Regions from separate parts of the Priestia sp. TSO9 genome, predicted to be linked through region 2. Evidence: riboswitches for the same ligand, from Rfam matches in the RefSeq annotation. Region 2 holds a riboswitch; each other region holds the start of a gene.

Region 1 (3,191 bases), on a different contig from region 2:
CCTATGCAAAGTTACTATGTCGAGAAATACTCTATTCAATCACTTTTTTCCTTTCCAATTACTCCATTTATTCAGGTCTGCGAATTTGAACGTGGTGAATTTATTTATAAGGAAGGATCCTATCCTCAATATATTTATTATCTTGTTGAAGGTAAGGCAAAACTCTATGTTACACACGAAAATGGGAAAGTGTCCTTGATTAATTTTTTACAAGCTCCAACATTTATGGGGGAAGTGGAACTATTAAATTCACAACGATATGCTAAAGCCATACAAACTATCACAAAAACCATTTGTTTGGCTATTCCTATTGATACCTGTAAAAATAAGCTCTTAACAGATGTTATATTTCTCAGATATTTATGCAGTTTTTTAAGCGAGAAAGCAACTAGAATTTCAGCAAAGTATACACAAAATCAGGCCTATCCACTTGAGAACCGTCTTGCTGCTTTTATAATGTTGTCGGCTGATGATAACTTTTATAAAGAAAAACATACTGAAGTATGCGAATACCTGGGTGTATCATATCGCCATCTACTCCATGTACTAGCCCAACTATGTAAATCAAATACTATTGAAAAGCAGTCACGAGGCTACATTATTAGAGACAAAGAACGTTTGAAAAAATTAGCTGAATTAAATTAAAGACACTCATAATAACCTCGTTTCATAAGAAAGATAATTATATGTATATGATATAAAAGGTAGTTACCATAATCATATGTATCGAAAACAGTTTAAAAGAGCCAGTCCCTTTATAAGTCTTGGCTCTTTTGGACTAATTATATTTAATTCATAGCTCAATGATGGAATACACGTATACCTGAATGTGCCATGATCATCCCGTATTCATTTGCTGCCTGTGTAACTTGTTCATCTCGTAAAGAATTACCTGTTTGAACCACATATTTAACGCCACTTTGAGCCGCACGATCGATATTATCACGGAAAGGTAAAAAAGCGTCGGATGCATAGGAAACGCCTTTTAACCTTTTTAGCCATTCTCGTTTTTCACTCTTACTTAGCCTAGCAGGGACCTCCTCAAAACATTGTTTCCAGTGCTCATTTTCTACCTCAGTAATATCATCATTAAGCCATCCATCAATTGCATTATTCACTTCTACACGAGAAATGCCTTCTCTGAACTTCATGTTAAGGGCCCTTGGATGTTGTCTTAGCCACCATTTATCAGCTTTTTCAGCAGCCAACCTCGTACAATGAATACGGGACTGCTGTCCAGCACCAATTCCAATTGTTTGGCCATCTAATGCGAAACAAATGGAGTTTGATTGTGTATATTTTAATGTAATAAGAGCAACAAGAAGATCTCTCTTTGCATTTTTAGGAATATTACATTGAGTAGTAACAATACGATTAAAAACTTCTTTCCCAATCTGTACATCATTTCTTTGTTGTTCTAGAGTAATTCCAAATACCATTCTTTTTTCAATTGGGTCAGGCACATAGTTTGAATCAATCTCTAAAATTAGATATTTTCCTTTCTTTTTCTGTTTCAAAGCCTCTAATGCTTCTTGAGTGTAGCTTGGTGCAACAATCATATCAGAAACCTCTGTTTTGAGGAGAGTAGCTACAGTTATATCCACTTCATCACTAAAAGCAGCACAATCTCCAAACGATGACATCCTATCTGTCCCACGCGCTCTTGCATAAGCAATCGCTAAAGGAGACAGGCCTAGGCCTTCAACAAAATAGGATCCAGTAAGTGTCTCATTTAGTGGAGAGTACACAGCTGCACCTGCTGGACTTACGTGTTTAAAAGATGCAGCTGCAGGTTGACCAGTCGCCTGTCGAAGCTCTCGGACCAGTTGAAAAGCATTTAATGCATCTAGGAAGTTAATATAACTCGCCTCTCCATTTAAGATTTTAATAGGCGTGTTCTCAGCATTCTGAACGTTAGCTTTACTTTGATTTGGATTCATCCCATATCGTAAACAAATTTCTTTCACTTAAAAATCTCCTTTCTAAATAAAAAAAGTATTTGAACTCATGTTCAAATACTTTGCCCAGGCGTACGGCCGTTATCTATGTGCTTCCTCATGGTCCTCCATGTTTACGCCAGTAACACATAGTCTGTTTTATAAGAAAATTTTACATAATAAAAATAATTTTAACAATACCTTTATCCAAATTTTTCTTTTTTAATTATATATCATATACAAATCTAATTTACACAACAGGTATTACCGGTAGTAATAAAGTCTATATATTTTCTATATAGACTTTACCAATTTATTCTTATACTGAGGCTGAAATCTTTTGTTTTTTTCGTAAGCGTAAAAAGCCAGAAGCTGTTAAAACACCTACAATAACTAAACACGTACCTATCACTTGAGGTAATGTAATAAGGGCACCCGTTAAAATAGAAAGCATCATGGTGACGACTGGAACTAAATTAAAAAATAAAGACGTATTACTTGCACCAATCGTAGCCATTCCTTTATTCCACCACAAATAGCCTAATACACTTGTAAATAGAGCCATAAAGAGAATAGCTCCCCAAGCTGACCACGTAACGTGAGACAAGGGCTGAGGGCTTGGTGAAAAAGCTCCTAAGATTAAAAGACAAAGAGAACCAACAATCATTGTATAAGTAGTGGTCTCCATCGAAGAACTACCATTCAAATATTTTCTTCCTAATACACCATATAAAGCCCAACATAGATTCCCTGCTAAGATAAGTAAATCACCTTTAGAAATGGATAATGTTTGAATAATTTCTAACGAACCTTGCGTAAGGACAAGAATAACACCTACTAAAGCAAAAGAGATACCTACCATCTGTTGTTTTGTAATAGAATTCTTTAAAATAAAATAAGCAAAAATTGCAGTTACCAAAGGGTTAGTTCCCATGATGAGAGCCCCGTTTAAAGGAGACGTATATTGCATTCCTAAAAAGAAAAAAGCATTGAACCCAAAAATCCCTATGATGCCAAGTAAGATATACATTTTCCAATGAACCTTAATAGTTTTTGACTTTATTTGTTTCTGTAATCCTAATATAAGAACCATAACGAGTGCAGCAATGCCAAATCGCCATGCCGCAGCACTTGCAGGGGAGAAATACTGAACAGCATACTTAGCCAGGTTGAATGTAGCACCTGTAAATATAGCGAAACCTATCAACATAAGGTATATTCTACTTTTCATTTTTCAAGTCTCCAATCATTGTT
Region 2 (3,191 bases):
AAAATTCCTATCAGTTCTCCTGACAAAACGCTCACCTCTTTAAAGGTATTTCTATATGCTATGGGAATGAAGGAAATGATATGAAGATAAACACTATGTAAAAACAGCCCTAACTTTTCTAAGTTAGGGCTGCAACACTAAAATATGAGGGTAACCGAATTAGATAATACGACTTGTAATAATTCCTTCAATTTGACCAATTTTTTCTTCTAGCTCAGGCACAATCTCGTCACTTACTTGATTGTCAATATCGATCATTGTATACGCATATTCACCGCGGCTTCTGTTCACCATATCTGCGATGTTTAAATTGTAGTTTGAGAATACTTGCGTAAGTTGTCCTACCATATTCGGAACGTTGTGATGGAAAGCAGCTACGCGTTTTTTCCCAGTGTAAGGAAGAGATGCATTCGGGAAGTTCACTGAGTTTTTAACGTTTCCAGTTTCTAAGAAATTTTTCACTTGACGTGCTGCCATTACCGCACAGTTTTCTTCTGATTCTTGAGTTGATGCCCCTAAATGAGGAATTGGTACAACATTTTTCATGTTCAAGACATTTTGATTTGGGAAATCTGTAATGTATCGTCCAACTTTTCCACTTTCAAGAGCAGCTTTCATATCTTCTTCGTTTACAAGCTCACCGCGTGAGAAGTTCAAAATATGAACATCAGGTTTCATGATGCTAAACGTTTCTTTATTGAAAACACCTTTTGTGTCGTCCGTTAATGGAACGTGAACCGTAATATAGTCAGATGCTGCAAATAGTTCTTCTAGAGACATTGCACGCTGTACGTTGCGAGACAAATTCCAAGCTGTATTAACAGAAATGAATGGATCAAAACCAATTACGTCCATATCTAAATCAAGCGCGTCGTTTGCTACAAGAGCACCAATTGCACCTAAACCAATAACGCCTAATGTTTTACCTTTGATTTCTTTTCCAACAAACTGTTTTTTACCTGCTTCAACTAACTTAGGAATTTGATCACCTTGGCCGTCTAATCCTTTTGTCCATTCAACTCCAGCAAATAAGTTACGAGAAGAAGCCATAATTGTAGTTAAAACCATTTCTTTTACTGCGTTTGCATTAGCTCCTGGCGTATTAAATACAACGATACCTTGCTCCGTGCAAGCGTCCACCGGTATATTATTAACTCCTGCTCCAGCTCGTGCAATGGCTTTTAAATTTTGGTCAAATGCCATGCTGTGCATGTTAAAGCTACGCACGACAATCGCATCTGGATTTTCGCTGTCGTTGTCAATTTGATAACCTTCTTGATTAAAAACATTTAGACCTTTTTGTGCAATGTTGTTTAATGTTTTGATTGTTTGTACTTTTTCTAATGTTAATGTGCTCATTTTGTACTCTCCTCTGATTATCATCGTAATTTTACATGTTTTTACCTTTGGATAAAGGAACTTCATTTTTAATTTTTTTAAAAGTCTGGTTTTTTAGCCTACATGTCTGATAACTTCTATATCCTCTCCCCCTAAACAGAAAGAGGTAAGAGATATGTATTAATCCCTTACCTCTGCCCAGGCGAACGGCTACGTCACTATATGCTTCCTCACGGTTATCCGCGTTTCGCCAGTCACATATAGTCTTTGAAATTAAGTATATTCTAGCAAACTCTTTCAGAACGTTCAACCTTTTTTTAAAAGTTTGCTTTTTTCAGTCTAATTTTTAATCTCTTTAGTGAATCTCCTAATATATTGACAAATATCCTAATACATGTTAAATAAAAAGAGTGATTAGCACTCTATCCACTCAAGTGCTAATTATTTTATAAGCCCTATTTGGAAAGGAGAACTTCTTATGTCAAAAAAAGAATTCAAAGCCGAATCAAAGCGATTATTAGAGATGATGATTAATTCCATCTATTCTCAAAAAGAAGTATTTTTGAGAGAACTTCTATCAAATTCAAGCGATGCAATCGATAAAATTTATTACAAAGCCTTAACAGACGACTCCTTGCGTTTTAACAAAGAAAGCTATTACATAAAAGTAACACCACATAAAACTAACCGTACCTTAACCATTACGGATACTGGGATTGGCATGACGCAAGAAGAGCTTGAAAGCAGCTTGGGCACAATTGCGCGAAGCGGTTCCCTTGCGTTTAAAAATGAAAATGAAACAAAGGACGGACACACGATTATTGGCCAATTCGGCGTTGGGTTTTACGCAGCGTTTATGGTGGCAGATGTCGTAACGGTGATTAGTAAAGCGTTAGGCAGCAATGAAGCCTATAAATGGGAATCTACTGGTGCTGATGGTTATACAATCGAACCTTGCGAAAAAGAAACGGTTGGAACTCAAATCATTTTAAAAATCAAAGAAAATACAGAAGATGAAACATATGATGAGTATCTAGAAGAGTATCGTTTAAAAGAGATCATTAAAAAATATTCAGACTTTATCCGCTACCCGATTAAAATGGACATAACGGAAAAACGTCCTAAAGAAGGTTCTGATAACGAGCTAGAAGATTATACAGAAGAGCAAGTTATCAACAGTATGGTACCGATCTGGAAGAAAAACAAAAATGAATTGACTTCAGAAGACTATGAGCAGTTTTATTCAGAAAAGCGCTACGGGTTTGATAAACCGCTCACTCACCTTCACATTAATGTGGATGGAACGATTCGCTACAATGCTATTTTATTTATTCCAGAAAATAGTCCGTTTGATTACTACTCAAAAGAATTTGAAAAAGGACTTGAACTGTATTCAAACGGCGTATTAATTATGAATAAATGCGCAGATCTTCTTCCAGACTACTTTAGCTTCGTGAAAGGTATGGTAGATTCTGAAGATTTATCTCTTAATATTTCGCGTGAAATCTTACAGCAAGATCGCCAGCTTCAGCTGATTGCCAAAAACATCGGCAAGAAAATCAAAAATGAATTAAAAAGTTTGCTTAAAAACGAACGTGAAAAGTACGAGAAGTTTTATGAATCATTTGGCCGCCAGTTGAAGTACGGCGTTTACAGTGACTTTGGCAGCAACAAAGACGTATTAAAAGACCTGCTTTTATTCTATTCTTCTACAGAGAAAAAGCTCGTAACACTAGATGAGTATGTATCGCGCATGCCTGAGGATCAAAAGTATATCTATTATGCATCAGGCGAATCGTATGACCGAATTGAAAAGCTTCCTCAAGCAGAATTGGTTACAGATAAAGGGTACG
Region 3 (3,191 bases), on a different contig from region 2:
GGTTAGCTTTGCCACTTTTAATTCCCCAGTAATAAAAAGCTAATGATACGCAAGCAATCACTAGCATATCCCATCCGAAAGGCAAAATATTTTTGCCTCCGAATTTTTCGCTTCCTATGTAGGAAATAAAAATCATGCACGCTAAATAGATAAGCATCCAAGCCCCGGTTAAAAATTCTTTTTTAAAGCCCACCCATTTATTTTTCGCTTGGTAATAAAAATAAACAGGCAGGCCAATTGCCATAATAAAGATCACTTCACCTGTAAGTGGCCACCTTGCCCAGTAAAGCGTCAAGGAAGCAAAAACGAAGCCGCATGGCGCAATAACTGATGCCCCTTTTAAATAAAATGGACGGTAAAAGTGTGAAGCCGTTTTTCTTAATGTTATAAGCGCTACAGGACCCATAATATAAGAGATAAGCGTCGCTACTGAGATCACTTCTGCTAAGACACCCCATCCTCTAAATAAAAAGAGAAACAAAAAGCAAGCTGCTAAATTTAGCCACATAGCTGAGCGCGGGACATTGTAAAGTGGATGAAGAGTACCAAATATCTTTGGCAAATATCCATTTTGCTGCATCCCGTATAACATTCTAGAAGTAGTTGCCGTATATGTAGCACCTGTGCCGGAAGGAGAAACAAATGCGTCTGCGTATAACACAATTGTTAGCCAGTTAATTCCAAGCGCAATCGCTAAATCAGCAAAAGGAGAATTAAAATTCAAATGATTCCATCCATCAGCAATTGATGACGGACTTACTGCTCCGATAAAAACAATTTGCAATATAATGTATACAATTCCTGCAATAAAAATTGAACCAATTACAGCTACCGGAATCGATTTATTAGGTGATTTTGCTTCTCCTGCCATATTTACAGGACTTTGAAACCCATTAAATGCAAACACAATACCTGATGTTGCCACTGCCGTTAAAACACTGGCCCACCCATAAGGGGCAACCCCATGCTCACTTGAAAAGTTTCCACTATGAAAACCAGCAAAAAATAAAGCCCCTGCCGTTAAACCAGGAATAATTAATTTAACAATCGTAATAAATGAGTTTGCTTTAGCAAAGAGATTTACCGTCCAATAGTTCATAAAAAAGTAAACGAATAATAACAAAGACGCAACTGCCAACCCCTTGGACGTCAAAATTCCATTATCTACTAATTCGTGAGTCCAGCGAGCCCATTTCCACGGCCAAGTACTCATATATTGCACAGATGCAATAGCCTCCACTGTTATCGTTGAAGCGATTGAAATCCAGTTAGCCCAAGCAGCCAAAAAACCAATAAATGATCCGTGTGAATACTGAGGATATTTAACCATCCCCCCTGCTTGTGGAAACATCGCGCCCAGTTCAGCATATGATAGAGCAATGGTCAAAATAACCACCATTCCAATAACCCATGAAAAAATAGCCGCGGGTCCCGCAATTTGAGCTGCTTTCCATGCTCCAAACAGCCACCCTGAACCGATAATCGAACCTATGCCTGTCATGGTTAAAGCAAATGTTCCCATCTTCCTTTGCATATTGCTCATCCAAATCTACTCCTCTTCCCTAGGAAAATAAAAAAACACTTGCGAAAATTTCTCAAGTGTTTGCCCAGGCGCGCGGCTTATACGCTATATGCTCCCCCATGGTCATCCATGTTGCGCCAGTCACATATAGGAATATATTTTTTATCAGTATATAACATTCATTTCTATTACTCAATACACAAAAATGTTTACATTACTTTTATAAAAATAATAAATTATTCGTAAAATTCCGAATAAAACTTCTAAAAACCTCTTTTTAATTACAAAAATAACTAAAATCCTATCTTTTCTTGTTGTTTGATTCTTTTACTCCACGAGTAGATTACCTTCTAAAGATTATACTAATATATAGTATTCATTTACATAATAAGAATTAGCAGCTATATATCCATAGAATTCTTGCACTAGACCCTTTACTTATATACAATATGAAGAAAAGATACTAAAGTGAACTGTCCACCACTTAGCTACGCTTGAAGTGGGAGACTTCTTTTAGGAAAACGTTAAAACCTACATATCATGCACTTCGCAACAAATGAAGTACTTCGAGCAAACTTCTCTGTTTACGCAAGCAAAAAACAGGGAAAATTACGAAAAAAGATTGTTAGAGGGATGCTTATGAATTATGCAAATGTAAAAGTTCTTTATTTTGATGACGACGGAACCATTCCAAATCACCCTCGTCTTCCAGTTTTATTGTATGAACACGTATTTATTAGTAAGAAAGAGAAAGTGGAGAGCATTTTTAATTCTCACAACTGGAAAAACAGCTGGGTAGGTGGCATACATGATTTTCACCATTACCACAGCAATTCCCATGAAGCACTAGGCGTAATTAGCGGATCTGCACGTTTAAAACTAGGTGGACATATGGGGGAAAATATCGTGGTGCACGCTGGCGATGTGCTCGTACTTCCTGCAGGAACAGGGCATATGCGTCTGCAGTCAACTGCTGATTTTAAAGTGGTTGGAGCTTATCCAGAGGGCATGGATTACAATTTACGAACAGGAAAACAAACTGATCGCCCTCACGTATTTGATGAAATTGCACAAGTACCTATTCCTACAACAGATCCTGTTTATGGCGACAAAGGACCATTGACAGAGTGGTGGAACTAGACAAGCACTTATTGTCTAGTTTTTTTATTTGCTCTGTTTTATTCTTTCCATGAATCTCTATTTGAACATACAAATTCTTTTCTTATGATGCAATAGCAATATACTTTATCTCAGCGAAATAACAAAAACTTCCCGGTCAAAACTAAATTTCTTCTTTTTCGTGCTTTTTTTGCTTCAAGAGCAGCTTCGCTTAGATTATTCCCCTTTTTTTCTTTCATAATCATTTCAAATATACTCTCATCACAAGCTCTTTTTTGTTTTTCTAAAAAAATTTTCATAGATTATAACGAAATTTTCAAAAAACTTATTGCTTTACCATGTCAGACTTGCTATCATAGTGAACATTGTTAGATAAATTTTTAATAGGAGGAGTAAAATTGAACAGAAAATTCATAATTTTTATTTTATTCATCATTCCATTTATTGCTCAATTCGCTGTTTTACCTTTTGTAAATAACATTCATCCAATTATTTTTGGATTACCTCTTTTGCATTTATGGTTATTTTTATGGGTCTTCTTAACGCCTGT
Region 4 (3,191 bases), on a different contig from region 2:
TTGGTGAATTCTAAGAAACAATATTTATTTTCTACCGAAGAGAGAAGACAGCTAATTGAACAATCATTTAAAGATAATAAAAAAGTCAAAGTTGATACATTTGAAGGATTACTTGTAGATTATATGAAAGAACACAATTATAGAGCGATTATCAAAGGCTTGAGAACCGTGACTGATTATGGATATGAAGCCCAGATGGCGCTAACAAATAAAAATCTATATAAAGAAGCTGAAACATTCTTTATTCACTCAGAAGAAAAATATTCTTTTCTTAGTTCAAGTATGGTAAAGGAAATCTATTCTAATGGGGGAAGGTTAAGCAGTTATATTCCAGAGCACGTTGAAAAAGCACTTTTATTGAAAGTTCCATGTTACCAGGGATAAATAATGTACACGCACATATTATCTTGGAGTAAGGGTGCTTTTCTATGCTTTTATGAACATACTCTATTTATAGAAGTAAATGAAAAGATCCTACATCAAAATAATGTAGGATCTTTTTGTGTTGTCATGCGGATCATCTTTGTTTAGATTATTTAATCCTTACCTAAATCCCATTTAATAATATGACCTGCGTGGGTAAGTCCTCCTCCGAATCCGTAGAGTAAGAGAACGTCTCCATCTTTTAATTTCCCTTCGTTTATCCCTATTTGTAGTGCTAGAGGAATGGAAACGGAAGAAGTGTTTCCCATGTACTCGACACTAGTTAATGTCTTCTCAACTGGAAAATCTGATCTTTCACATATAGACTCAACCATTCGTAAATTGGCACTGTGTGGAACGAACCAATTTACTTCACTCTTTTGTAGATTTGCTTGTTCTAGCAATTCAGCCATACCTAAAGGAATTGTCCGAGATGCCCACTTATATACTTCCCTTCCGTTTTGCACCATCTTGCCACTTGAACTCAAAGGTTGTCCATGCATGGTAGTAGATAAATTGGTGCGGTATACATGTTTACCTCCCTTTCCATTTGTACCAATATGCGTAGCAATAAAACTTGGGCGCTCTGCATCACTTTCGACCAAAACAGCTGCAGCCCCATCCCCAAATAGAACACACGTAGTACGATCCGTGTAATCTGTAACCTTCGATAACGTTTCTGCAGTTACGACTAAAACTTTATGATGAAGTCCAGATGTAATAAAGGCGTTTGCCATGTGTAATCCATATGTAAAGCCCGCACAGGTAGCATTAAAGTCTAGCGCCCCAGTTGTAGGAATATCAAAGTAATCTTGTATTTGGGCTCCCACGCTTGGAAATGCATAGTCGGGTGTTGTAGTGGAGACAACGATACACCCTACATCCTTTAACTCTTTTTGATACTGCTCCACTAAGTTTTCAATTGCTTTAATAGCTAGGTCAGAAGAATATTCATTTTCATCGGCAATTCTTCTTTCCCTCATGCCAGTTCGTTTCACGATCCATTCGTCGTTAGTATCTACAATTCGTTCTAAATCGTCATTTGTAAGTCTTTTTTCTGGTACGTATGTACCTATTGCTGTAATACGTGCAGTTGATTTCATTATATTCACCCTTTTTTATTACTAAGATATATAAATAGATATTAGTATTAGGTACTAATAAAGTCAATGAAATTATATGAAAAAAATGTAAATTTGGTTTATTTAGACCTAATAATAAAAATAAAAACCCTTTAAAACTATTGATTTTAAAGGGTTTTTTCTTATTATAATACCTGTTGTGTAAATTAAATTTGTGTATGATATATAATTAAAAAAGAAAAATTTGGATAAAGGTATTGTTAAAATTACTTTTATTATGTAAAATTTTCTTATAAAACAGACTATGTGTTACTGGCGTAAACATGGAGAACCATGAGGAAGCACATAGATAACGGCCGTACGCCTGGGCAAAGTATTTGAACATGAGTTCAAATACTTTTTTTATTTGGAAAGGAGATTTTCAAGTGAAAGAAATTGGTTTACGATACGGGATGAATCCAAATCAAAGTAAAGCTAACGTTCAGAATGCTGAGAACACGCCTATTAAAATCTTAAATGGAGAAGCGAGTTATATTAACTTTCTAGATGCATTAAACGCTTTTCAACTTGTTCGGGAGCTTCGACAGGCTACTGATCAACCTGCAGCTGCATCTTTTAAACACGTAAGTCCAGCAGGTGCAGCTGTGTACTCTCCACTAAATGAGACACTTACTGAATCCTATTTTGTTGAAGGCCTAGACCTGTCTCCTTTAGCGATTGCTTATGCAAGAGCGCGTGGGACAGATAGGATGTCTTCATTTGGAGATTGTGCTGCTTTTAGTGATGAAGTAGATGTAACTGTAGCTACTCTCCTCAAAACAGAGGTTTCTGATATGATTGTTGCACCAAGCTACACCCAAGAAGCATTAGAGATTTTGAAACAGAAAAAGAAAGGAAAATATCTAATTTTAGAGATTGACCCAAACTATGTGCCTGATCCAATTGAAAAAAGAACGGTATTTGGCATTACTCTAGAACAACAAAGAAATAATATACAGATTGGAAAGGAAGTTTTTAATCATATTGTTACGACTCAATCTGATATTCCTGATAATGCAAAAAGGGACCTTCTTGTCGCTCTTATTACATTAAAATATACACAATCAAACTCTATTTGTTTCGCCTTAGATGGCCAAACAATTGGGATTGGTGCCGGACAGCAGTCCCGTATTCATTGTACGAGGTTGGCAGCTGAAAAAGCTGATAAATGGTGGTTAAGACAACATCCAAGAGCACTTAATATGAAGTTCAGAGAAGGCATTTCTCGTGTAGAAGTGAATAATGCAATTGATGGATGGTTGAATGATGATATTACTGAAGTAGAAAATGAACAATGGAAACAGTGTTTTAAAGAGATCCCTGCTAGGCTAAGTAAAAGTGAAAAACAAGAATGGTTAAAAAGATTAAAAGACGTTTCTTATGCATCTGATGCCTTTTTACCGTTTCGTGATAATATCGATCGTGCGGCTCAGAGTGGTGTTAAATATGTGGTTCAAACAGGCAATTCTTTACGAGATGAACAAGTTACAGAGGCAGCAAATGAATATGGAATGATCATGGCACATTCAGGTATACGTGTATTCCATCATTAAGCTATGAATTAATATATAATCAAACCAAAAGAGCCAAGATCTCATAAAGGGACTGGCTCTTTTATACTGTTTCCGATAAGGCACAATATGTTAA

Evidence for each region. Region 2 has a riboswitch for ZMP and ZTP ahead of LJC66_RS12215 (phosphoglycerate dehydrogenase). Riboswitches for the same ligand answer to the same signal wherever they lie in the genome.
Region 1: it holds a riboswitch for ZMP and ZTP, as region 2 does, so the genes downstream of both, LJC66_RS07860 (phosphoribosylaminoimidazolecarboxamide formyltransferase) here and LJC66_RS12215 (phosphoglycerate dehydrogenase) in region 2, are expected to answer to the same signal.
Region 3: it holds a riboswitch for ZMP and ZTP, as region 2 does, so the genes downstream of both, LJC66_RS03825 (glutamate/serine transporter AimA) here and LJC66_RS12215 (phosphoglycerate dehydrogenase) in region 2, are expected to answer to the same signal.
Region 4: it holds a riboswitch for ZMP and ZTP, as region 2 does, so the genes downstream of both, LJC66_RS14560 (phosphoribosylaminoimidazolecarboxamide formyltransferase) here and LJC66_RS12215 (phosphoglycerate dehydrogenase) in region 2, are expected to answer to the same signal.

What each region holds. Positions count from the first base shown of each region.
Region 1 is NZ_JAJEKD010000010.1:65,269-68,459, reverse strand. Features, by position in the region: gene yeiL (transcriptional regulator YeiL) at 1-645, shown strand, start outside; gene LJC66_RS07860 (phosphoribosylaminoimidazolecarboxamide formyltransferase) at 801-1,967, opposite strand; ZMP/ZTP riboswitch at 2,016-2,094, opposite strand; gene LJC66_RS07855 (DMT family transporter) at 2,257-3,168, opposite strand; gene LJC66_RS07850 (MerR family transcriptional regulator) at 3,158-3,191, opposite strand, start outside.
Region 2 is NZ_JAJEKD010000013.1:794,589-797,779, reverse strand. Features, by position in the region: gene LJC66_RS12220 (hypothetical protein) at 1-35, opposite strand, end outside; gene LJC66_RS12215 (phosphoglycerate dehydrogenase) at 160-1,359, opposite strand; ZMP/ZTP riboswitch at 1,528-1,606, opposite strand; gene htpG (molecular chaperone HtpG) at 1,817-3,191, shown strand, end outside.
Region 3 is NZ_JAJEKD010000009.1:194,560-197,750, reverse strand. Features, by position in the region: gene LJC66_RS03825 (glutamate/serine transporter AimA) at 1-1,543, opposite strand, end outside; ZMP/ZTP riboswitch at 1,599-1,677, opposite strand; gene LJC66_RS03820 (cupin domain-containing protein) at 2,063-2,662, shown strand; gene LJC66_RS03815 (DUF3311 domain-containing protein) at 3,040-3,191, shown strand, end outside.
Region 4 is NZ_JAJEKD010000014.1:47,212-50,402, reverse strand. Features, by position in the region: gene coaD (pantetheine-phosphate adenylyltransferase) at 1-384, shown strand, start outside; gene LJC66_RS14565 (ketoacyl-ACP synthase III) at 537-1,526, opposite strand; ZMP/ZTP riboswitch at 1,804-1,882, shown strand; gene LJC66_RS14560 (phosphoribosylaminoimidazolecarboxamide formyltransferase) at 1,931-3,097, shown strand.